Regions from separate parts of the Neobacillus sp. SRL179 genome, predicted to be linked through region 2. Evidence: riboswitches for the same ligand, from Rfam matches in the RefSeq annotation. Region 2 holds a riboswitch; each other region holds the start of a gene.
What was found. Region 2 has a riboswitch for lysine ahead of AC4E8C_RS17845 (aspartate kinase). Riboswitches for the same ligand answer to the same signal wherever they lie in the genome.

Region 1 (6,212 bases), 740 kb from region 2:
CTGTAAAACGAGTATGGGTGACAGTATCTTTAGATGAAGGAGTTTTTCTAAATGAAAATTCGCAGTTATGAATTGTTTCAACTTCCGCCACGTTGGCTTTTCTTGAAAATTGAAACCGATGAAGGCATTGTCGGTTGGGGTGAGCCAGTCATCGAAGGCCGGGCTTCGACGGTAAAGGCCTGTGTGGAGGAATTAATGGGCTATCTCATTGGGAAGGACCCATTACGGATTGAAGATCATTGGAATATGTTGTACCGCTCTGGATTTTATCGCGGCGGTCCAATTCTAATGAGTGCGATTGCTGGAATTGATCAGGCCCTTTGGGATATTAAGGGCAAATATTTTAATGCTCCTGTCTATCAATTATTAGGCGGGGCCTGCCGTGATTCTATTAAGGTCTATTCATGGATTGGCGGCGATCGTCCGGCTGATGTCGGCTTGGCAGCAAAGGCGGTAGTTGATGCCGGCTTTACGGCTATAAAAATGAATGCAACGGAAGAACTTCAGTACATTGATTCTTATGAAAAAGTTGATCAGGTGTTGGAACGAGTTGCCGCCATTCGTGAAGCAGTCGGCAGCTATGTGGGAATTGGGATTGATTTTCACGGCCGTGTTCATAAGCCGATGGCGAAAATCCTGGCAAAGGAATTGGAACCATTCCGGCCAATGTTCATTGAAGAACCTGTGTTAGCGGAAAATAATGAAGCTTTACGAGAAATTGCGCAGCATACGACGATCCCGATTGCGACAGGGGAGCGGATGTTTTCACGCTGGGACTTTAAGTCTGTTCTAGCAGAAGGTTCTGTCGATATCATTCAGCCTGATTTATCCCATGCAGGCGGGATTACTGAATGTAAAAAAATTGCTTCAATGGCTGAAGCCTATGATGTAGCACTCGCTCCGCATTGTCCTTTAGGACCGATTGCTCTAGCTGCATGTCTTCAAGTTGATGCCACTGCCCATAATGCTTTTATTCAGGAGCAAAGTTTGGGCATTCATTATAATCAAGGCAGTGACCTATTGGATTATATCAAGGATCCGTCCGTGTTTGAGTATAAAGATGGGTATGTCGGAATTCCGCAAGGTGCGGGGTTAGGAATTGAAATCGATGAAGAATTCGTTCGAAAACAAGCTGAAATAAGCCATGACTGGAAAAATCCTGTTTGGCGGCATAAGGATGGAAGTATTGCAGAATGGTAAAATTGTAGGAAAATAGGGTGAAGAGGCTGATTGGTTTGTACAGGGCTGGAGCACTGCACCGAAGGTTATCTTTTATGGATGAGTGTGAACCAGATGAGGTAAGCCTGCGAAACAATATCTGCCAGCTGTGAATCTCGGACGAGGGGGACTTTAAATTGAAACCGAAAGTTTTTATTGCCAAGCGTATTCCTAAAGAGGTTGAGGAGTATATTGCCCGCTATTGTGATTACAGGATGTGGGACCAGAAGGAACCAATCCCAGCGGATTTGCTCCTGAAGGAAGTGGCGGATGTGGAAGGTCTGATGACACCTAAGGGCGTCATTACGAAGGAATTTTTAGAAAAAGCGCCTCATTTAAAAATTGTCAGCAACATTGCCGTTGGGTATGATGCCTTTGATATTGAAGCGATGAAGGAACGCGGTGTCATCGGTACACACACCCCTTATGTTCTTGATGAGGCTGTGGCTGACCTGGTTTTTGGATTAATTTTATCAACGTCACGAAGGATTCCTGAATTTAATCATTTCGTGAAGGCTGGCAAGTGGGAAAAGTCCATTCATGAAACCTACTTCTATGGCCAGGATGTTCACCATGCGACATTAGGAATCATTGGCATGGGGCGGATCGGTGAGAAGGTGGCAAGAAGAGCTTCACTTGGCTTTGAAATGAATGTCTTGTATAACAGTAACAGCAGAAAGCCTCAGTTGGAGGAACAATACGGGATTGAATACAGTGAAGTGAATGATCTATTAGAGCGGGCTGATTTCGTGTTAGTGATGGTGCCATTGAATGATTCTACCTACCACTTTATGGGGGAAGAACAGTTCAATCGGATGAAATCAAATGCTATTTTTATTAATTGTTCACGGGGATCAGTAGTAGATGAAAAGGCCCTCATTCGAGCGCTGCAAGAAGGAAAAATTTCTGGAGCCGGCTTGGATGTGTTTGAGGTTGAGCCTGTCGAAAAAGACAATCCTCTCTTGAAAATGGACAACGTCGTCGTGCTTCCGCATATCGGCTCCGCAACAGATAAAACTCGATTCGATATGGCCATGAAAGCAGCCGAAAACCTTGTCGCAGGCGTTACTGGAAACATGCCAGAGAACGTTGTGCCGGAACTGCGGTGAGGTGTGGAACAGGGGTCATACCCTTCTTAAGTAGCAATAATATATGTAAGAGAAGAACTACTAGTTTCTTCTCTTTTCTTATTGTCGATCCCCTTTTCGTTAAATTCTGGATTAACGCGCAGGTGATAGACTAGCAGAATAGATATTTGCTATAATGTTTCGTAAGCAAAAAAAATCTATTAGAACTGGAGTGAACACGATGCAACTAGCAAATGCAAAAGTACAAAATGTTGACCTTGAGAACTCAACCTTTAATATCCTGCTAACATTCTCTGATACTCATAAAGCGATGTTATATTGCCGAGTAGAAGATCAACATGTTAAAGCATATAATATTGGAATTATGGACACATGCCCTTGCTGCTTTAAGCCGAATTGCCCAAGTCTATTTGCCAAGCGTCAAGAGTTATTAATTGAAGCGCAGAAATTCACCGAACTTCCTAGTGAATTGGTGACTGATGGCGTGTTAGTTACAAATTAATCATCTGAGCAAAAACAAGTTGTTCGATAAAAAAAAGACTAGATAGAAGTTCAACTTCAGTTCATTTTCCTCCTCCGCTTCGCTTAGATGGCGGGGGTGTTTTTATTGTTTAAGAAAATGAGTAGTTTGAGATAGAGCGGCAGCGTTCAAAAACATGGAATTAAAGATGGACAAATCGTAAAACTACTTAACAATGAAAATTAGATGAAATAACATGCTGAAAAATTAAGAACATTGACAGAATTCTCAATTTGATGTAGCCTAATAATATAATTTAATAGTAACCTCACTTTTTTTCAGTGAGGTAGAGGCGCGGTAGTTAACAGTCCTTAGTGGAGTTTGAGAAGCCATGATGCTAGGGAGAAGGAAGTATCGCCGAAGTTTGTAATATTCTCAGTATTACATGCTGGGTCTGCAGTGAAGAATTGCAGGACTGTCTCAATAAACGACCCAGTTTATTGAGTTGTGCTATCTCATTCGGGATAAGGGAGGACTTTAGGGCAACTTATACATATTGCGACCTTGAGTTTATCTCAAGGTCGTTTTTTGTTGTACTTTAGCTCTAACCAAATAGGAGGAGAATGAACATGAGGAAAAAGGCATCATTATTTGTAGTCACATTGCTTTCAGCTATTATTCTATTGGCCGGATGCGGGACAAGTACGAAGACAGCTTCTGGCGCATCGGATGACAATACATTTAAGGTAGGTCTCGAAGCAGGATATGCCCCGTTTAACTGGACTCAGAATGATGACTCTAATGGAGCGGTGAAAATCAAAGGCACTTCACAATATGCAGGTGGTTATGATGTGGAAGTCGCTAAAAAAATTGCCGATGGTTTAGGGAAAGAATTAGTTATTGTGAAAACCGAATGGGATGGCCTTGTTCCAGCGTTAACTTCAGGTAAAATTGATGCAATTATCGCCGGGATGTCACCAACAGCAGAACGGAAGAAAACAATCGACTTCTCGGACAACTATTATAAATCCAATTTAGTGATGGTGGTTAAAAAAGGCGGCAAGTACGACGGTGCTACTTCGATCCAAGATTTCAAGGGAGCAAAAGTGACCGCACAATTAAATACCTTCCACTATTCCGTGATTGACCAAATCAAGGGAGTAACAAAAGCAACAGCAATGGACAACTTCCCAGCGATGAGGGTGGCCTTAGAATCCGGCATCATTGATGGATACGTATCTGAACGTCCTGAAGCAGTCAGTGCTTCATCTGCTAATGATAAATTTGCGATGGTCGAATTTACAGATGGATTTAAAACATCAGAAGATGATACCGCCATTGCGGTCGGCCTTGAAAAGGATAGTAAATTAACAGACAAGATCAATGGGATTTTAAAAGAAATCTCAGAAGAAGAACGCACAAACATCATGGATGAGGCAATCAAGAATCAACCAGCGTCAAAATAATCAGGACATGAAGCCGGCTGTATTTTTTGCAGTCGGTTTTATGATGAAATAGGGGGGAGAAAGTTGAGCTTTGATTGGATAGTAAAAATTATCGCGGAAAATTGGCCGATGTTCCTTCGCGGAGCTGGCATGACGCTGGTGATTGCCCTAATTGGAACCATATTGGGTGCCATCATTGGTTTACTAGCAGGGGTGATCCGCACGATACCTGTTCCGGAACGTGGAGCTAAAAAAGTATTGCTTAAAGTGGTTAATGTTATTCTTTCTATTTATATTGAGTTTTTCCGTGGAACACCGATGATTGTTCAGGCGATGGTCATTTATTATGGTTCAGCCTTGGCTTTTAATATTGATATGAATGTTTTTGCAGCAGCGATCATTGTCGTCTCGATTAATACAGGCGCCTATATGGCGGAGATTGTCCGTGGCGGGATTGTTTCGATTGATAAAGGTCAATTCGAAGCAGCGCAGGCGATTGGGATGAATCATCTGCAAACGATGATGAATGTAGTTCTGCCACAGGTGATCCGCAATATTTTACCGGCAACAGGAAACCAATTTGTTATTAACATTAAGGATACGTCGGTACTGAATGTGATTTCCGTGTCGGAGTTGTATTTCTTAACTAAATCAGTTGCTGGAAACAACTTTAGATATTTCGAATCATTTTTCGTAGCTTGTATCATTTATTTCGTGATGACGTTTATTGTTACAAGAGTTTTGCTTTATTTTGAAAGAAAATTAGAAGGCCCGGACAACTATACGATGCTTGGTGAAGAGGACATACAGGTAACGAAATAACTGACAAAGAAGGAGGAAATCGTATGGAAAAAGTCATTGATATTCAGCATTTAAACAAATCCTTTGGAACGCATGAAGTGTTAAGAGATATTGATTTCTCCGTCAAGAAGGGAGAAGTGGTCAGTATTATTGGTTCTTCAGGTTCTGGGAAATCGACACTTCTTCGCTGTATCAATCTGTTAGAAAAGCCAAGCGGCGGCCAAATTATCTATAATGGCGAAAATATTTTAGATGATCGGCATGATTTATTCACTTACCGTCGAAAAATGGGCATGGTATTCCAACAATTTAACCTATTTAATAATCACAATGTCCTCCACAATTGTGTGGTCGGGCAAGTCAAAGTGCTAAAGCGCTCCAAGGATGAAGCGGAAAAGGTCGCGTTGAAGTATTTGAAAATTGTAGGGATGGATAAATATGTGAATGCCAAACCCAAGCAATTATCAGGCGGTCAAAAACAACGCGTGGCGATTGCTAGAGCCCTTTCCATGGAACCGGATGTCATGTTATTTGATGAACCCACCTCAGCCCTTGACCCAGAAATGGTCGGAGAAGTTCTGAAAGTTATGAAGGAACTGGCTGAACTTGGTCTGACGATGTTAATCGTGACCCATGAGATGGGATTTGCCAGGGAAGTATCCAATCGCGTAGTATTTATGGACAAGGGAGTCATTGCTGAGGAAGGCAGCCCTGAGCAGATCTTCCAACATCCAACGCAAGAGCGGACGAGGGAATTCTTAAAACGGACATTAGCGAGATAATGGGGTCAGACCTCACTTCACTAAGGCAGAGAGCTAAGTTTCTCTGCCTTTTTTATGTTAGTCAAGACGGTTTTTTATACAAGCTTTTTAGGCAAAAGGAGCGGTTTAGAACACGATTAATCAAACAATTGAGGTCAAGAAGAAGAAATAGCAGTATGGTGTAATTTAAAATAGGAACTGGTTCCTATATAGGAATTAAAATAGGGAACCAATGGGGATTACAATTTATCTCCATTTTTTTCATAATGAACTATATACACATTACCTATATGATGAAAGAAAGAGAAAACATAGGGTGCAATTCAAACCATTGTCCTATTAACTTAGGATTTATTGTTTTAAGGGGGCCGGCCGATTGATCGCCAAAGACATGTTAGTGCAGAAACAAATTGATGCTCAACGGGAAAGAATGCAGCCT
Region 2 (6,212 bases):
CAGATCAAACTTTTGCTACTGAAACAGGCTCTGGCTTAGTGCTTGTAGACTTTTGGGCACCATGGTGCGGCCCTTGTAAAATGATCGCTCCCGTTCTAGAAGAACTTGACTCAGAAATGGGCGATAAAGTAAAAATTACGAAGCTTGATGTGGATGATAACCCACAAACAGCATCTAATTTCGGTGTTATGAGTATTCCAACTTTGTTGGTACTTAAAGATGGCGAAGTGGTTGATAAAGTAGTCGGCTTCCAACCTAAAGATGCGTTAGCAAGTGTATTAAATAAGCACGTATAAGCTGCTTAATTAGGTAATAAAAACCTTAGCTAGAATTCAATCTGGCTAAGGTTTTTTTATGATTACCAATCAAACTTACTTTTCTTTATGGGCAGTATGCTTTAAAATTTTAAAAGACAGATAAAAAAAGACGGAGGGAGCGGCCGGAATGAATGAAACTATAAAGCAAAAACTGACCCTGCTGCCTGATCAACCTGGCTGCTACTTAATGAAGGACCGTCAGGGAACCATTATTTATGTAGGAAAAGCAAAAGTCTTAAAGAACCGGGTGCGTTCCTATTTTACTGGTTCGCACGATGGGAAGACATTACGACTTGTGAATGAAATAGAGGACTTTGAATACATTGTTACCTCTTCTAATATAGAAGCGCTGCTGCTTGAATTAAACCTGATTAAGAAGCACGACCCCAAATACAATATCATGTTGAAGGATGATAAGACCTATCCGTTTATTAAACTTACAGCAGAAAGACATCCGAAACTTATTATTACAAGAAAAGTAAAAAAAGATAAAGGCAAATATTTTGGTCCATATCCAAACGTCATGGCGGCCAACGAAACAAAAAAATTGCTTGACCGGATTTATCCGTTACGCAAGTGCTCGACATTACCAGACCGTGTCTGCTTGTATTATCATTTAGGTCAATGCTTGGCGCCTTGTGTGAATGAAGTGAGTGAAGAACAGTACAAACAAATGACCGATGAAATAAGCCGTTTTTTAAATGGCGGCTACAAGGAAATCAAAAAAGAACTTACCGAAAGAATGACTGCTGCGTCTGAAGAATTGGATTTTGAACGTGCCAAAGAATACCGCGATCGAATTGTTCATATTGAGACAATTATGGAAAAGCAAAAGATCACCATGACAGATTTTACAGACAGAGATGTCTTTGGGTATGCGGTCGATAAAGGCTGGATGTGTGTACAGGTCTTTTTTGTCCGTCAAGGGAAGTTGATTGAGCGGGATGTATCCATGTTCCCCATTTACAATGAGCCAGAGGAAGAAATATTAACATTCCTTGGTCAATTTTATACAAAAACAGAGCACTTCAAGCCTAAAGAAATTCTGATTCAAGATGAAGTCGATCTTCATTTGGCTGAACAACTGCTGGAAGTAAAAGTATTGCAGCCGCAGCGGGGTCAAAAAAAGGATCTTGTCAAAATGGCGATTAAAAATGCGAAGATTGCCTTGAATGAAAAGTTTTCTTTGATTGAAAAAGACGAAGAGAGAACCATTAAGGCAATAGAAAACCTTGGTGAGCTTCTTGGTATTTATACTCCGCACCGGATTGAATCATTTGATAACTCCAATATTCAAGGGACTGATCCTGTTTCGGCTATGGTTGTATTTATTGACGGTAAGGCAAATAAACGAGAATATCGGAAATACAAGATTAAGTCTGTTAAAGGCCCTGATGATTACGAATCGATGCGAGAGGTAACTAGAAGAAGATATTCACGGGCGTTGAAGGAGAACCTGCCACTGCCAGATTTAATCATTATTGATGGTGGTAAAGGTCATGTGGAGGCAGTTCGAGATGTTTTAGAAAATGAACTTGGGTTGGATATCCCGCTCTCAGGTCTTGTAAAAGATGAAAAACACCGGACCTCCCAGCTTCTTTATGGAAACCCGTTGCAAATTGTTCCTTTAGCAAGGAACAGTCAGGAGTTTTACCTGCTACAGCGAATCCAAGATGAAGTTCACCGGTTTGCGATTACCTTCCATCGTCAAATTCGGGGAAAAAGTGCGTTCCAATCCTTGCTTGATGATATTCCAGGCATTGGTGAAAAACGCAAAAAGTTATTATTGAAACAGTTTGGCTCAGTGAAGAAAATGAAGGAAGCTAGTATAGAAGAATTTACTGGTTTAGGTATTCCGTTAAATGTAGCAGAGGAATTAATCGATAAACTTCATTCAGAATGATTGTCAAGAAAAAAAGTCCATGCTATAATAAATGAAAATTTAAATCTATCACTTTATAGTACTAAAGTGTAGGTAGAGGTGCGAGCTTCAATAGTAGTGGTTCTGAGAAGGATGAGCTTCAAGGAAGAATCATGAAAGGGAATGTTCGCCGAAGTAAAGAAGGTCTCATTTCTTTCTTTGCTGGTTCTGTATTGAACAAATCCAGAATTGTCAAGACCTGTGTCTTGGAGAGCTATCTTACGTTGTTTGTACAGGAATTTATTTCTTCGTGTTCAAAAAGCAATGAGATGCCCTTCTCATTGCTTTTTTTATTGGTAGGGAATGCATCCTTTTTTAAAGTAAACTAAACGTAAAAGCTTGTGCAGGTAATTTTCTAAAGAATTCGAAAGTAGGGGAAAAGATGGGTTTAGTTGTTCAAAAATTTGGAGGAACCTCAGTTGGCAGTGTAGAACGAATCCTAAATGTCGCACAATGTGTAAAAGAGGAAACACAAAGAGGCAATAATGTGGTGGTTGTTGTTTCCGCAATGGGAAAATCGACCGATCAGCTTGTAAGTTTAGCTAATGAAATTTCCAGCCAGCCGAGCAAACGCGAAATGGATATGCTCCTCTCAACCGGAGAGCAGGTGACCATTGCGTTATTGTCTATCGCCTTAAACCAACAAGGGCTAAGTGCTGTTTCCTATACTGGCTGGCAAGCGGGGATCATTACAGAACCGGTCCATGGCAATGCCCGAATTGCTCAAATAAAAACGGAAGCGATTCAAGCGCAGCTCTCCGAAGGTAAGGTTGTCATTGTGGCTGGATTCCAAGGAATTACTGAGAATGGGGAGATTACCACACTTGGACGGGGTGGTTCAGATACAACAGCAGTGGCTTTAACTGCTGCCTTACATGCGGATAAGTGTGATATTTATACAGATGTAACTGGAGTTTTCACAACGGATCCAAGATATGTTAAAGCAGCACGCAAATTACAATCCGTTTCATACGACGAAATGCTCGAACTTGCTAATTTAGGTGCTGGGGTGCTGCATCCTCGAGCAGTGGAGTATGCAAAAAATTATCAAGTAAAGCTTGGTGTCAGATCAAGCATGGTGAAAGAAGAAGGAACAGTCATAGAGGGGGAAGCAACAATGGAGCAAAATTTAGTTGTCCGTGGTGTGGCATTTGAAGATGAAATTACTAAGGTTTCCATCTTAGGACTAACAGACTCATTAACAAGTTTATCAACCATTTTTACTACATTGGCACAAAATCATCTTAACGTCGATATTATTATTCAAAGCACTACGGAGGGCGGCACTGCTAACCTGTCATTCTCCATCCACACAAATGATTTAATGGAAACATTAAAAGTACTAGAGGATAACAAAACGGCACTAGGTTATGAACAGTTAGATGCTGAAAATAAATTAGCTAAGGTCTCCATTGTGGGTTCAGGAATGATCTCCAATCCAGGAGTAGCGGCTAAAATGTTTGAAGTATTAGCCAATAACAATATCCAAATCAAAATGGTCAGTACTTCGGAAATAAAAGTATCTGTCGTTGTCGAAGAAAAAAACATGCTAAAAGCTGTAGAAACACTACACGAAGCATTTGAACTAGGACAATAGCAAATAAGGTGTCAGGCACCGTTGGTGCCTGACACCCTATTTACCATAATGAACGTGAAATGCTTCATTACCCCTTTTTAATTGGGTCTTTTGTGTCCCATTTGACCGTGAATTGAACTTTATTTGACTTTTTGACGGGGTGCTCAAATGCTTCAGTGCTCGCTTCTTTTAGAAATTCAATTTGCTGTGCAAGGAAACCGGCTTCGAGCTGGAAAAAGTGCTCCGCTTTTGATTTTACACGCGAGACAATAAGAGGACTAGTTAATTCTATCTCCATTTCATTTTTGGTTTCCTTTACTAATTCAAGTTGACCCCAAGATGCAGTGTTAAAAAACTCAGCTACTTGAGTGATATCTGTGAAAGGAAATTTCCGGGCTAGACGCTTTCCTGCCCAATATAATATTTCGGGTGCATCTTTTCCAAGAATTTCGGGCAAAAGGATTTCTCTGATCAGTTCATATCCGAAAATGGATATGGTTCTTGGTTCAGCTTCATTCATATTCAGATTAACGGCTGTACTTTCTTTCACATGTTTCCCCTCTTTCTATCATTCTATTATATACAATTTTATGGATGTTTCAGTATAAAAACCAATGTTATTGTGCAATATCTAAATTATTTTTAATCATAATTATGATTACCTAAAAAGTGAAATAATCAACAGTTAGATGTTGGTAATTTCATGAGAATTTATGGATGTTTTCTCGGTGAGAACTAATGGAATTGATTTGTCAATCGACTTTAGTATAATATCAATATATTTTAAAAATTTTCTTTTTTTAATAAAGTTTGTGTATACGTTTTCTTGACGCTCTAGTTTGATGGGAGTAAAATGGACATGTCACATAATTGTCACAGTGATAATAGGTTAAGAATCTTTACGGGGAATTTAAGAGAAGAAGCTTAACTTTACTTTTTTAAAATTTAAAGGGGGGTAAAATAATGGCGGGTAATCGAGAGTTTGTAAATCGCAGATTGCATTCATTGCTGGGAGTTATTCCAATTGGTTTGTTCCTGATTCAGCACCTTGTAGTCAACCATTTTATCACAGGAGGACCAGATTCCTTCAATAAAGCTGCAGGCTTTATGGGAAATCTTCCATTTCGTATTGTCTTGGAAACTGTAATTATCTTTTTACCATTGTTATACCATGCAATCTATGGACTTTATATCGCTTTTACTGGCAGCAGCAATGTTAATAGGTTCGGAACCTACAGAAACTGGATGTATTTAATTCAACGAATCACAGGCGTAATCACCTTGATTTTTATTGCGTGGCATGTTTGGGAGACGCGTGTGGCCGCTGCATTTGGTACCGAGGTAAACTATGAAATGATGCATGATATTCTATCATCACCATTTATGTTTGTATTCTATTTAGTTGGTATTCTATCTGCGATTTTCCATTTTGCTAATGGATTATGGTCATTCCTAGTCAGCTGGGGTATCACTGTGACACCTCGTTCACAAGTTATTTCTACATATGTAACGATCGGTATTTTCGTGGTTCTAGCTTTTATCAGCGTACAAACTTTGGTTGCATTTGTTTCATAAGAGGTCGAGTTTGGAAAAAATATTGTAATTGGATTGAGGGAGTGAGTCACGAATGGGTAAAGGTAAAGTGATTGTAGTCGGCGGCGGCTTAGCTGGCTTAATGGCTACCATCAAAGTTGCAGAAGAAGGAACACCGGTTGAGTTATTTTCACTTGTTCCGGTTAAACGTTCTCACTCTGTTTGTGCCCAAGGCGGTATCAATGGAGCGGTAAATACAAAGGGTGAAGGAGATTCCACGTGGATCCACTTTGACGATACTATTTATGGCGGAGACTTTTTGGCTAATCAACCGCCGGTAAAAGCAATGTGTGATGCAGCACCAGGTATTATTAATCTATTTGACCGGATGGGTGTAATGTTTAACCGAACCCCTGAAGGTTTACTAGATTTTCGCCGTTTTGGAGGTACACAGTATCACCGTACAGCCTTTGCTGGTGCAACAACTGGACAGCAGTTACTATACGCACTTGATGAACAAGTTCGTCGTCATGAAGTAGATGGTCTGGTTACGAAATATGAGGGCTGGGAATTCTTAGGTGCCGTCGTGGATGATGATGGTGTTTGCCGTGGAGTTACCGTTCAAAACTTAAAAACGATGGAAATTAAATCGTTCTCTGCAGATGCTGTCATTATGGCAACAGGCGGTCCTGGGATTATTTTTGGTAAGTCAACTAACTCTATTATTAATACAGGTTCTGCTGCATCAATCGTGTACCAACAAGGTGCCTATTATGCAAATGGCGAAATGATTCAAATTCATCCAACTGCTATCCCTGGAGATGATAAGCTTCGCTTAATGAGTGAATCAGCACGGGGTGAAGGC
Region 3 (6,212 bases), 670 kb from region 2:
TTTAAGTTATTTTTGAAATTAGCTGCTTTCTTTATACAAACTCTTAAATAAGTACTTTCTGCTCATAAATGCAAGTGAAAGCGAACAAAGGAACAAAATAGAGGCAATTATAAATGTTGCTCTTACTCCCCATTCTTCAGTAATCCATCCCATCACTAAAGAGGATATTCCAAATGCCCCCAAAATCATTGTTCCTCGTGCTGAGTAAACCTTAGCGAGTAGTTGTTCACGAGCACTATACTGAATAATGGTGGTCTCTGCTACATCCCTTGCCATTTGTGGAAGCCCAAATAAAAATGAGCAAAGAAGGGCAAACCACGGAATGGAGGTGGTTCCAAACAACAAAGTAATAGCCATTAAACTACAGGTTGACCAAAGAATGGTCTTTCCTAAATTTCTTTCTAAGACCTGCGAAAAACGGTAAATCAATATCCCGCCAAAAAGCATACCCGCAAAAAAGGAGCCATTAATAAACCCCCACCAGCTCTCCCCTTTGTTTAAAGCATCGGAAACGTAAATAAATAGAATCGCCGCAATCCAAACTCCGTTGGCAAAGGTTTCAAGGATATTCATCATACTAATTGTTCGAAGCTGCCGTGAATTCCAAATCAACCCCCAACCCTCTTTTAATGTATCTTTACGTGACATGTTACCCTGATCCGGTTGGGTCCCGACATGAACAATACAACTCATAAAAGTAGTAGAGAAAAGGTAAAGACCAAATGTAATCCAAAGGATTTCATCTGCCCCTTGTGCGACTAATAAAATACCTCCGATTGGCCAGGCAATTAGCTGAACGATTTGATCTGAAATAGAAAGTAAACTATTAGTTTTCATAAGGTTTCTTTCGTCCACAAGACTGGGAATTAAAGCATTTCGTGGTGGAGATGCCCACCCATCTAAAAAAGAAATAACACTAATTAATAAATAAATAAAATACAGCAAATTATCTGTTAAATCGTTTAAGTATAGGCACAACACAAATAACAACAATGTTTTGCCACTTTGTGAATAAACTAATACGGCTCTAAGTTTGTATTTGCTAATTATGAGGGGTGCTAATAACCCACTGAACAATGCTGAAGTTGTATTAAAGAACGGAACTAGTGACATATAGGTTACAGAGCCAGTTGCATCAAAAATTATTTTTATTAAACAAACTATATATAAAATATCACCTAAATTAGCTAACATTTGCCCAAACCAAAGAAACCGAAAAGAACCTCGTTTTCCGAATAAAATAGACATCATGTACCCTCACTTTTTTATTAAATTTTCATATAAAAGTAAGGGTTTATTTACATCGGACATCCTCCTGAACTTGCTAATTCATTTTCTTTTTAGTATATCAGATTTCTGAATTGTATGTTAATCTTAAAAATGCGAATACAAAATTTTTGTTAGCATAAAATATTTTGTTCTTCTAAATGCAGGTTAGTTTGAAACTTTATAATCCATTATTCGTACATTGGATGATTAAAAATATGATAAGTGAGGTTGGTACAATGTTTGGAAAAGTTGCAGCAGATATTTTAGGATTAAGCGATGTAGGTGCAGTTATTAAGCCGCAAGATTATGATAAGGTTGATGCAGACGATTATGTCATGCATGAAGACAATGAAAAAATATATTTTTTAATAAAATCAAAGTCTGATGAATATTGTTTTACCAATAATGCCCTCATTCATTTAGATGGAACTAGTGCAACAAGTAAAAAAAGGATGCTGCACCGTTATAGCTATGCAACGAATCAAATTTCAGAAGTGAAATTGGAAACTGCGGGTACGGTCGATCTTGATGTCGAAATAAAATTTAAAATTGGCTCTGAACCCTTTTCAATCGATGTTCACAAAAAACATATTGAGGAAATAAAGGATTTATATAAAGCACTTATAAAAATTTCTGAGATCTCCCATGAAAATGAAATTAGTCTTCAGTTCTCCAAACAAAGCCTTGAATTAGCCTCAACAACACTTGGGCGTGTAACAAGTTCTGACAGTAATTTAGTGGTTCAATTCAAAATGCTTAATCAAGCTGCGTTCCAATGGTTAGAAGATAGCAAAAAACAATATTGTGTGAAGGATTTTGGTTTTGTTTTTGAAAAATACATTAACAATTAAAAATAAACGAACCCAAAGCTAGAGATTTACTAGAAGCTTTGGGTTCGTTTTATTATTTATATTCAATTATTACATCTTCAATTGGCAACCGTGTTGAGCCAAATGCAGGTGCAGCAGCTTTGCCTAGGGGAATTAAAACAATTGGGAAAAATCTCTCTGACACATTAAATTTTTCAATAAATTGTTTTTTATCAAATCCTCCCATTGGGACTGTATCATAACCTCTATCCTTAGCTAATAGCATTAACTGCATTGAAACAAGACCCGCATCAAAAGCAGCAATGTTTTTTCGCATCTCTTCAGGGGCTTTAGGATACGTATTTTGTGCACTAGCGATTAATCGCTCCATATTTGCTTCATCCATAAAACCAGCTTCGTGTGCACTGTGGTAAACCTTCTCAATACTATTATACATTTCTTTATCGCCTAATACGGCAATTACTGCGGATGCTGTTTCAACCTGTTCTTGATTGAAAGCAATCGCTCTAAGCTCTTTTTTTGTTTGTTCGTCTTGAAACACCATAAAGCGCCATGGTTGAAGGTTACTTGAAGACGGAGCGGATGTCGCCTCTTTTATTATATTTTCAATCTCTTCTTTTGAGATAATATAGGTTGAATCATATTTTCTAACAGAGTGACGTTCTTTTATTACATCAGATAAGCTTTTATTTAACACTGAATGCATGAATGATCCTCCTTGATTAAAAATACTTACAAAAAGTAAGTTAGTTTGATTATCTTACTATTGTAGATTCGTACAGTCAAGCAAATTGAATTTGTTAAAATTTTATAAAAAGACCGTATAAATAATAATAAATGGCGTCCACTTAAAAAGTGAACGCCTCTTGGTATTATTATGGGCTTGGCCTGTGAAACAGCCCCATTACTTCAATTGTTTCTGTAATATTAACAAAAGCACAAGCATCTACGTCTCCGATAAGGTTTTTCACCTCATTTAATTCGTATCGTGAGATGACCGTAACTAATACGCTGCGTTTGTCATTGGAATACCCGCCCACTCCATCCATAATTGTAAGCCCACGATACAGATTATTCAGCAAATGGGCCCGCATTTCTTCCCCTTTATCCGTAATAATCATTAACGTTAATTTGGCGTGGTCTGTATAGATCGTATCCACTACCTTACCGGTTACATAAATCGAAACTAAAGTATTTAGTGCCGCATCCCAATTAAAAAGGAAACCACTAATAATAATGACTAAAGCATTCATTCCAGAAAGTAATACTCCGATAGGAAAATCCTTTTTCCTGGAAACAATCATGCCAATAATATCAAAACCACCTGTCGAACCTGATGAACGAAAGACAAGTCCAACCCCAAGACCAGTTAGGGCTCCCCCAAAAATTGATGAAAGAATGGTATCATTGGCTAATGGTATGATTGGCACCACATAAAGACCTACAGAAATGATCAACACAGAAAATATGGTATTCATGATGAACTTTTTCCCCAACATCTTATAACCAAGAATAATTAAAGGTAAATTCAATAGGAGGTTAGCTAACCCTGTATTAAGAGGAGTAATCATCCCTAGCAAAATGGAAATACCACTTAATCCACTGCTTAACACCTCATGAGGGATCAAGAAAAAATTAAATGCTCCTACAACGATTAGAGATCCTAAAAAAACACCGATTAATTGCATGGTAAAAATCCTCCTTACCTGCACTTTACTATTTTAAAATCATACTAAATTCATTAAATTAAAGTAAACTTAATAGTTTTTTGCCAATAGAATAAATTATCAGACTAATCTATTTTTAATTCCTTTGGTAAATATTCCATTGACAACTGAGCGGTCATTATTATATTTTAGTACTATAATAAATTTATAGTTTAAATCCTCATCAAACCGATGAGGTAGAGGTCGCGGTTTTTATTAGTAATACGGATGAGATGAAGAGACATCCCAGACTCCGTATGAAAGGAAAAACTGCCGAAGCGTACTTTTTTCTCTATAAGAGTACGCTGGGTCTGTATTCGAATAGGAACAGAACTGTCACGTTTGACCTTACCAGTCCAGCGTGTTGAGCTATCTTTCGGAAGGTATGATGCGGGGTATTACCAATGCCATCGATTCTACTTCGATGGTATTTTTTATTCCAACACTCCTTCTCGAATTAGAAAACATTAGCTTTCTTCTGTCATCAACTAGGGCAGCACTTCAAAAGAAAAAGGAGTAATCTTAATGCAATCACAATCAGCAAGACCCCTTGAATATACAGATGGGCAAACACCTAATAAAGAAAATACCGAATTAAAACGTAGTCTAAAATCACGGCACCTAACAATGATTTCTCTTGGCGGGACAATAGGAACTGGACTTTTCCTTGCTAGCGGCGGAGCGATTCATTCCGCGGGACCTGGCGGTGCCATTCTTTCTTATCTCGTCATTGGGATAATGGTTTACTTTTTAATGCAAAGTTTAGCAGAAATGGGAGCCTACATGCCAGTCGCCGGTAGCTTTAGTACGTATGCTACAAAGTTTGTCGATCCTGCCCTGGGTTTCGCTCTTGGCTGGAACTACTGGTATAACTGGGCAATTACAATTGCTGCGGAATTAGCAGCTGTAACCATGATTATGAAGTTTTGGTTTCCTGATACCCCTTCATTAGTATGGAGCAGTATCTTTTTGGTTATCATGTTCTTATTAAATTATCTATCTGTAAAAGGATTTGGCGAAGCTGAATATTGGTTTTCTCTTATTAAAGTAGTAACAGTTGTTATTTTTATTGTTACCGGTACTTTAATGATTTTTGGAATTATGGGAGACCACACCATCGGATTCTCTAACTTTACAGTTGGTGACGCTCCGTTCCATGGTGGTTTTATGGCTATGCTAGGAATCTTTATGGCTGCAGGTTTCTCATTCCAAGGGACCGAGCTATTAGGCGTTGCGGCCGGCGAAACAGACGACCCAGGAAAATCTATTCCCCGTGCAGTAAAATCAGTATTTTGGCGAATTCTTTTATTTTATGTTTTAGCCATTTTAGTAATCGGACTTCTCATTCCTTATACAAACGAGAACTTGGCCAATGGCGATGTTTCCGTCAGCCCATTCACACTCGTTTTTCAAAAAGCAGGAATTGCATTCGCTGCATCTGTCATGAATGCTGTTATTTTAACAGCTGTATTATCGGCAGGAAACTCAGGGATGTATGCTTCTACACGAATGCTTTGGGATCTAGCCCGACAAGGCAAGGCTCCAAAATTTCTTGGTAAACTAAATAAAAATGGTGTCCCAGTCAATGCGTTAATCGCGACAACCTTAGTTGGAACCCTAGCATTTTTAGCATCTTTCTTTGGAGATGGTGTCGTTTATGTATGGCTTTTAAATGCTTCGGGTATGTCAGGCTTTATCGCATGGCTTGGAATTGCCATTTGTCACTATCGTTTCCGAAGAGCTTATGTTGCACAAGGTAAGGATTTAAATTTACTACCATATAAATCAAAATTCTTCCCCCTTGGACCAGTTTTTGCCTTTCTTGTTTGTGGGTTTGTTATTCTAGGACAAAATTACTCTGCCTTTATGGGTAACCATATTGATTGGAATAGTGTATTAGTTTCCTATATTGGTTTGCCATTATTTCTTATTTTATGGCTTGGGTATAAATTCACGAGAAAGACAAAGGTAATCCCTCTAGATAAATGTGACTTAACCGTTTAATTTTCCTCGACCAATCTTAGATTTTTATATAAACAAAAAAAACAGACCCTGCTGGGTCTATTTTTTTTTTTTTAACAGGTATACTTTAGGCTTCCTTCGTTGTCCACACATATAAATCTTCAATCTTACAGTTTAATTCCTTGGAAATGGTCATCGCCGTATTTAGGCTCATCACCTTTTTGGATAAATATTCATCAAGTTGTTCCCTTGGAATATTTGTATTCCTTTCCAAGCTATCCAAATTCATACCTTCTTTTAATAAGAGATCTTTGAGGTTACTTCTTTTTGCTTTATAATTTGTCAAAATGACACCTCGCTTTTGTAAAGTATACCATAGGTACATTATAATGGAAAGCCGAAAGGCGGTATTCTGTCTTTACAATCTTGCGCACGATTAAAGAAT
Region 4 (6,212 bases), 850 kb from region 2:
GTTCTTCAATTAGTAGATTGGAATCCTATCGTTTATGGACATCCGCTTGAAAAGCCGGGTATAGTGGCGGCCATTGGGCCATGGAACCGTTTAGCATTCTTAAATGATGGCGACGTGATTCGCATTGCTGGAGAAGAAATTATCCTCATTCACGCACCAGGTCATACTGCAGGTCAATTAAACCTGTATATTCCGACCAAACGGATTCTCCTTGCAGGGGATAATATCGTTGCTGAAGGGACATCATGGATAGGACCCCCAGATGGCGATATGTCAGACTATATTGCCACGTTACAAAGGTTAAAACAATTAAATTTAAGTAAAATAGGTCCTGGGCATGGCGAATGGGTAGATAATCCTTATGAACACATTGATTTTGTTTTAAATAGAAGATATTTCCGTGAAAACCAAATCAAATCGTTGTTAAGCGAGCATGAAAAGATAACTGTTTCCGATTTAACAAACATCATTTATGACAATCTCCCCCACCCCAATGTTTTTGAAGTTGCTAAACGGACAACTGAGGCACACTTAATCAAATTAATAAAAGACGGAATTGTATCAAAGCAGGATTCCTATTACTCTCTCAGATCTTTAATATAATCAGCAAAAATAAACTCGGGCATATTCAACTGACCGCCCTTTTGATAGTTAATAATCGTTTTCAATGTATGAATGGTTGGCGGAGCCAGTGATATGTCGCCTTGCTTATAAGCATTCAAGGCATCAGCAGGGTCCATCCAACATGCTTCACTGATTTCATTTGGATCTGGTTTGGGTGTTTGCCCTTTTGGAAGATACGAGAGAAAAAAACGGGTATCAAATCTTATTCGACTAATATCCGGTGTGACGATTTGTCCAATATAAGCTAAGCTTTCAAGAGGAAATTGGAGTTCTTCCTTTTGTAATAGCTGTAAAAATGAAATCTCCCGATTGATTAGGAGACGGCGGTATTCCATTTCTACTTTTTCATCCAAATGAACGGGTGTGCCGTCTTTTTTCTTACAAATTAAAACACCCACTTCTTCAAATAGTTCTCTTGCAGCAGCGACATAATGCCCAATTGTAAAAGAGTCATTTCTTTTTCCAGTAATAAATTTGTTGTTAGCTTGAATGTCATCAGTAGAATCTACCGCTCCCCCCGGGAAAACATAATATCCACCCATAAATTTCATTGTGTCAGGTCTTTTTGTCATATAAACTTTGGATAAATGATCCATTAAAACAACTGTGGATGCTGGCCTAGGAATAGAATTCATTTTATTTCCCACCCTCTTATTTTTTTCGGAAATGTAAATATTATTTTAATTAATATTCAACTTTCACTTCACGATTCCCTTCCTTGTAATTCCTTAAACTTATTTTACTCAACTAAAACATATTGCATTTCACTTGAATCCACGTGAATTTTCTGTTATATTAACTAACAATTACATAATCTCTTACTTCAATACCTTTTGAAGTGAGGATAGAGGCGCAAAAACCATTAGTACACAATTTGAGGAAAATGAGTTCCTATGATAATTGTCGAAAGGGGAATTTGCCGAAGCTTTAAGAATCTCATTGGACTTGAAGCTGGTTCTGTTGTTGAATAAGCACAGAATTGTCATATAGGAAACTATATGGAGGGCTATCTCACGCATAGGAACTTTTTATTTTTGTTTCTACAGCAGCAGCGAACCCTCGTTGCTGCTTTTTTGCGTTGATTCTACATTGGCCTTTCCCACTTATTTTGTAAAAATAATTTTAAGGGTGATAATAATGAATTTTGGCCAACTTTTAACAGCAATGGTTACACCATTTGATCAAAATGGTGAGATGGATTTTAGCGCAACAAAAACACTTGTCAATTATTTAATTGCCAATGGATCTGATGGATTGGTGGTATCTGGAACAACTGGGGAATCCCCTGCCCTATCAATAGAAGAAAAAGTTGCATTATTTAAATTTGTTGTAGAGGAAGTAGCTGGCCGAGTTCCAGTCATCGCTGGCACTGGCTCCAATAATACAAGAGCTTCCATCAAGTTAACTCGTCTTGCCGAAGAGGCTGGTGTGGACGGCATCTTGCTTGTAGTCCCATATTATAACAAACCATCTCAAGAAGGATTATATCAACATTTTAAAGCAATAGCGGAATCAACTACCTTACCGGTCATTCTCTATAATATTCCCGGACGGTGTGTGGTCGATTTATCCGTGGAAACCGTAGTTTGTCTTTCACAAGTTCCAAATATTGTCTCAATAAAAGAAGCAAGTGGTAACTTAGATGCTATGGCCCAAATCATTAGCCAAACTCCAGACAATTTCACCTTGTATAGCGGTGATGATGGATTAACATTACCTGTTTTAGCTATTGGCGGCACTGGTGTCATTTCGGTTGCATCCCATATTATCGGAAACGAAATGCAGGCAATGATTACGAACTTTAAAAATGGTCAAATACAGGAAGCTGCAATTGCGCATCGCCGTCTTCTCCCACTTATGAAAGGCTTATTTGCTGCACCTAACCCAACTCCAGTTAAAGAAGCCTTAAACATGTCTGGGATTCACGTTGGTGGTGTCCGCTTACCATTGGTACCTTTAAATGAAGAAGAAAAGTTAGTCCTGCAAAAGCTTCTGCCTGCTAGCAAAAGCGCAACAATCCTATAATTCAAAAAAGCTGTCTTTCCCAGAAAGGAATGGGTTTGGGCAGCCTTTTTTATGATGCTTGCTTAAAGTGAATGAAGACTTTTACAAAGAGAAAAAAAATAAAAGGAGAAATAAATGAGCAGGAAAACAGCGATTGTAACCGGTTCTTCCAGTGGCTTTGGATTATTATGTGTCATTGAACTTGCTTTGAAAGGATTTACGGTTATTGCCACAATGAGGGACACTAAAAAAGCCAACTCATTGCTTACTTATGCAAAAGAGAAAAAAGTGGAGGAGCGGATTCAGGTCTTACCACTAGACGTTACTTCATCCGAATCCATTGATTCCATAAAAACTAGGTTCTCTGCTTATTCTTCGATTGATGTGCTTATTAATAATGCTGGTTTTGCGCTGGGAGGTTTTAGTGAAGAGCTTTCTATTGGTGACTATCGATATCAATTTGAAACTAACTTTTTCGGGATTATTGCTGTGACAAACGCAGTCCTTCCATATATGAGAACACAGGGACATGGTCGAATTATCAATATCAGCAGTATAAGTGGAAGAATTGGATTTCCCGGATTATCTGCCTATACGGCGTCAAAGCATGCACTGGAAGGATATAGCGAAAGCTTAAGGCTCGAGGTTAAACCATTTGGAATTGATGTTTCCTTAATCGAACCTGGTTCCTATCAAACGAATATCTGGGCCACTGTTGACCAAATGGAAATAAATGCTGATTCCCCGTACCTTCCATATATGAAAAGTTTACTTAAAGAAGTGGAAGAGGGAAAAGCAGCACATGGTGATCCTAAAGATGTAGCGCGACTCGCAGCACATGTTGCTTCACAATCTGCATCCCCCGACCTCCGCTACCCAATCGGAAAGGGTGTAAAAACCAGCCTTTTTCTAAAAAATACTTTGCCATGGAAAATGATTGAATCAGTGATAGAAAAAAAACTGAGACATTAACAATGTTTGGAAAATATTTAGAAAATAAATACAATCAAATCAATTGCACCCACCTCAATGAAGGGGCTATACTTACTTTGTATGAATCAATAAGGAGGAGATGGGAATGAATAACTTACAATCTTCAACAACCCTACATAATGGCGTCAAAATGCCTTGGTTTGGCCTAGGTGTATATAAAGTGCAAGAAGGTGATGAAGCACTTCTCTCCGTAAAATCAGCAATTAAAGCAGGTTATAAAGCTATTGATACCGCTGCCCTTTATCAAAACGAAGAAAGTGTCGGTCAAGCAATCAAGGAATCTGGAGTTCCTCGTGAAGAGCTATTTATTACAACAAAAGTTTGGAATTCTGATCAACGTGAAGATAAAGTCTTAGAAGCATTCGAAACAAGCTTAAAGAAACTCGGACTTGAGTATATTGACTTATACTTAATTCACTGGCCTGTTGAAGGAAAGTATAAACAAGCTTGGAAAATTCTCGAAAACCTATATAAAGAAGGTCGTGTTCGTGCGATAGGCGTCAGCAATTTCCAAATTCATCATTTAGAAGACTTATTGTCTAGTGCAGAAATTAAACCAATGGTCAATCAAGTAGAATTACATCCATTATTGGCTCAAACTGAGCTTCGAGAGTATTGCAAGAAACAGCAAATCCAAATGGAAGCATGGGCTCCTTTAGGTCAAGGAAGACTGTTAGCGCACCCAGCTCTAATAGAAATCGGAGAGCGTTACAATAAAACAACAGCCCAAGTTATTTTACGATGGGATCTGCAAAATGAAATTGTCACGATTCCGAAATCTGTTAAAGAAAGCCGGATTATAGAAAATGCAAATATCTTTGATTTTGAGTTAACGGCTGATGAAATTCAAAAAATTAACTCTCTAAATGAAAATAAACGATTTGGTGCCGATCCAGATAATTTTAATTTTTAATAAAAACAGAAACTGCCCTAGGTAAAAAAAGGGCAGTTTTTGTTTTTATCGAGACCAAACATTCAAATTCGAATGTTTACTACTGTATATGATTACTCCTCTTCAAAAATGGGAAAGGTGAAGAATATCCTAGATACGAAGGTGAAGCAATTTGACTAGTACTTCCCATCAAAAAAATAATTCAAACACTACAAACGCTTATCAGAATAAGCTAAATATTTGGTCTGGCATTCTATTTGGAATAGGGTTGGTCGCCTTTATTGATGAAGCTGTTTTTCATCAACTGCTACATTGGCATCATTTCTATGATAAATCCACCACCGCAATTGGATTGGTATCTGATGGACTTTTCCACGCGTTTATCTGGTTTTCAAGTGTTTTAGCGTTGTTTATGGTTACCTCTCTTCGACGATATCATGCGTGGCAGGCAAAGAAATGGCTGGCTTGCATACTTATTGGAGCAGGTGGTTTTCAATTATACGATGGTACAATTCAACACAAACTGATGAGACTCCACCAAATCCGCTATCATGTCGATATCATGCCTTATGACTTGGTTTGGCACATAACAGCAGTATTTATGCTGTTAATAGGAATCATCCTGTTAATTCGTATATCGAAAGAAACGGGAGCTGCTTTGAAAAATGCCTAAAATTTATCACGTTGAACATGTAGCTGCAAGCTTTGAGCCACACATCATTCCAGAATTTTTTTTATTAATGCCGTTTATTATAGCTTTAATTGTTTATCTACTAGCCTTTGTTAGATCTAAGAGCCAACAAATACAATGGCCGTTAAGTCGATTGATTTTATGGATTTTAGGCATTTTTAGTGCTCTCTTCGCCATTACTGGACCGGTCGCAGATAGTGCTCATAACGATTTCACGAAACATATGGTTGGTCACCTATTCCTTGGTATGCTTGCACCACTTTTGATGGTCTTAGCTGCACCAATGACTCTATTCTTACGAACTCTAAATGTATTTCATGCTCGACGTCTATCCTTTCTGTTAAGAAGTGGACTTATTCGTTTTATTTGTAACCCAATTCCCGCGTCATTTATAAATGTTGGAGGTCTTTGGATTCTCTATACAAGCAGCCTTTACATGAAAATGCACGACCACGTTCTTCTAAATCTGTTAATCCACTTTCATATTTTTATGGCGGGCTATCTGTTTACTGCATCCATAATCTATATAGATCCTACTCCACACCGGAAAACGTTTGTCTTTCGCGCGATTGTGTTAGTGGCAGCATTAGCAGGACACGGTATTTTATCGAAGTTTATTTTTGCTCATCCACCAATGGGTGTCCCAATTGACCAGGCTGAAACGGCCGCAATGCTAATGTATTATGGAGGGGATGCAACTGATTTGGTTTTAATCATTGTCTTTTGTTATCAATGGAGTAAAGCTGGCCGTCTATTTAAGGTTTTTAATCAATCTGTATAGTGATTAATTTGTTCCCTTATCCCATCAATTATATCTAGCGGCATCACACCATAATGAGATAATGACTTTGCTTTTTCCTCTCCTGCCTTGGCATGTAAGCAGCTTCCAGCTATTAGGGCATGGACAGGGGATGCTCCTTGGGCTATAAATGAGGCAGCCAACCCTGTCAGCACATCCCCACTCCCTCCCTTTCCAAGTGCGTCATGACCGTGTGGATTAATAAAGAC

Region 1: another riboswitch for lysine. It lies ahead of AC4E8C_RS21355 (transporter substrate-binding domain-containing protein); the one in region 2 lies ahead of AC4E8C_RS17845 (aspartate kinase).
Region 3: another riboswitch for lysine. It lies ahead of AC4E8C_RS14375 (amino acid permease); the one in region 2 lies ahead of AC4E8C_RS17845 (aspartate kinase).
Region 4: another riboswitch for lysine. It lies ahead of dapA (4-hydroxy-tetrahydrodipicolinate synthase); the one in region 2 lies ahead of AC4E8C_RS17845 (aspartate kinase).

What each region holds. Positions count from the first base shown of each region.
Region 1 is NZ_OZ481792.1:4,336,603-4,342,814, reverse strand. It holds gene AC4E8C_RS21375 (tripartite tricarboxylate transporter permease) at 1-6, shown strand, start outside; gene dgoD (galactonate dehydratase) at 52-1,200, shown strand; gene AC4E8C_RS21365 (2-hydroxyacid dehydrogenase) at 1,356-2,327, shown strand; gene AC4E8C_RS21360 (hypothetical protein) at 2,527-2,808, shown strand; lysine riboswitch at 3,106-3,287, shown strand; gene AC4E8C_RS21355 (transporter substrate-binding domain-containing protein) at 3,396-4,232, shown strand; gene AC4E8C_RS21350 (amino acid ABC transporter permease) at 4,296-5,033, shown strand; gene AC4E8C_RS21345 (amino acid ABC transporter ATP-binding protein) at 5,057-5,794, shown strand; gene AC4E8C_RS21340 (sensor domain-containing protein) at 6,150-6,212, shown strand, end outside.
Region 2 is NZ_OZ481792.1:3,595,446-3,601,657, reverse strand. It holds gene trxA (thioredoxin) at 1-296, shown strand, start outside; gene uvrC (excinuclease ABC subunit UvrC) at 445-2,220, shown strand; lysine riboswitch at 2,286-2,463, shown strand; gene AC4E8C_RS17845 (aspartate kinase) at 2,621-3,835, shown strand; gene AC4E8C_RS17840 (YslB family protein) at 3,903-4,364, opposite strand; gene AC4E8C_RS17835 (succinate dehydrogenase cytochrome b558 subunit) at 4,778-5,389, shown strand; gene sdhA (succinate dehydrogenase flavoprotein subunit) at 5,442-6,212, shown strand, end outside.
Region 3 is NZ_OZ481792.1:2,930,041-2,936,252, forward strand. It holds gene AC4E8C_RS14355 (MFS transporter) at 19-1,251, opposite strand; gene AC4E8C_RS14360 (PH domain-containing protein) at 1,506-2,120, shown strand; gene AC4E8C_RS14365 (nitroreductase family protein) at 2,173-2,805, opposite strand; gene AC4E8C_RS14370 (YitT family protein) at 2,975-3,787, opposite strand; lysine riboswitch at 3,996-4,185, shown strand; gene AC4E8C_RS14375 (amino acid permease) at 4,331-5,809, shown strand; gene AC4E8C_RS14380 (helix-turn-helix domain-containing protein) at 5,895-6,113, opposite strand.
Region 4 is NZ_OZ481792.1:2,745,560-2,751,771, forward strand. It holds gene AC4E8C_RS13475 (MBL fold metallo-hydrolase) at 1-603, shown strand, start outside; gene AC4E8C_RS13480 (NUDIX hydrolase) at 579-1,259, opposite strand; lysine riboswitch at 1,462-1,641, shown strand; gene dapA (4-hydroxy-tetrahydrodipicolinate synthase) at 1,762-2,649, shown strand; gene AC4E8C_RS13490 (SDR family oxidoreductase) at 2,764-3,600, shown strand; gene AC4E8C_RS13495 (aldo/keto reductase) at 3,707-4,534, shown strand; gene AC4E8C_RS13500 (DUF2243 domain-containing protein) at 4,686-5,186, shown strand; gene AC4E8C_RS13505 (cytochrome c oxidase assembly protein) at 5,179-5,985, shown strand; gene AC4E8C_RS13510 (NAD(P)H-hydrate dehydratase) at 5,973-6,212, opposite strand, start outside.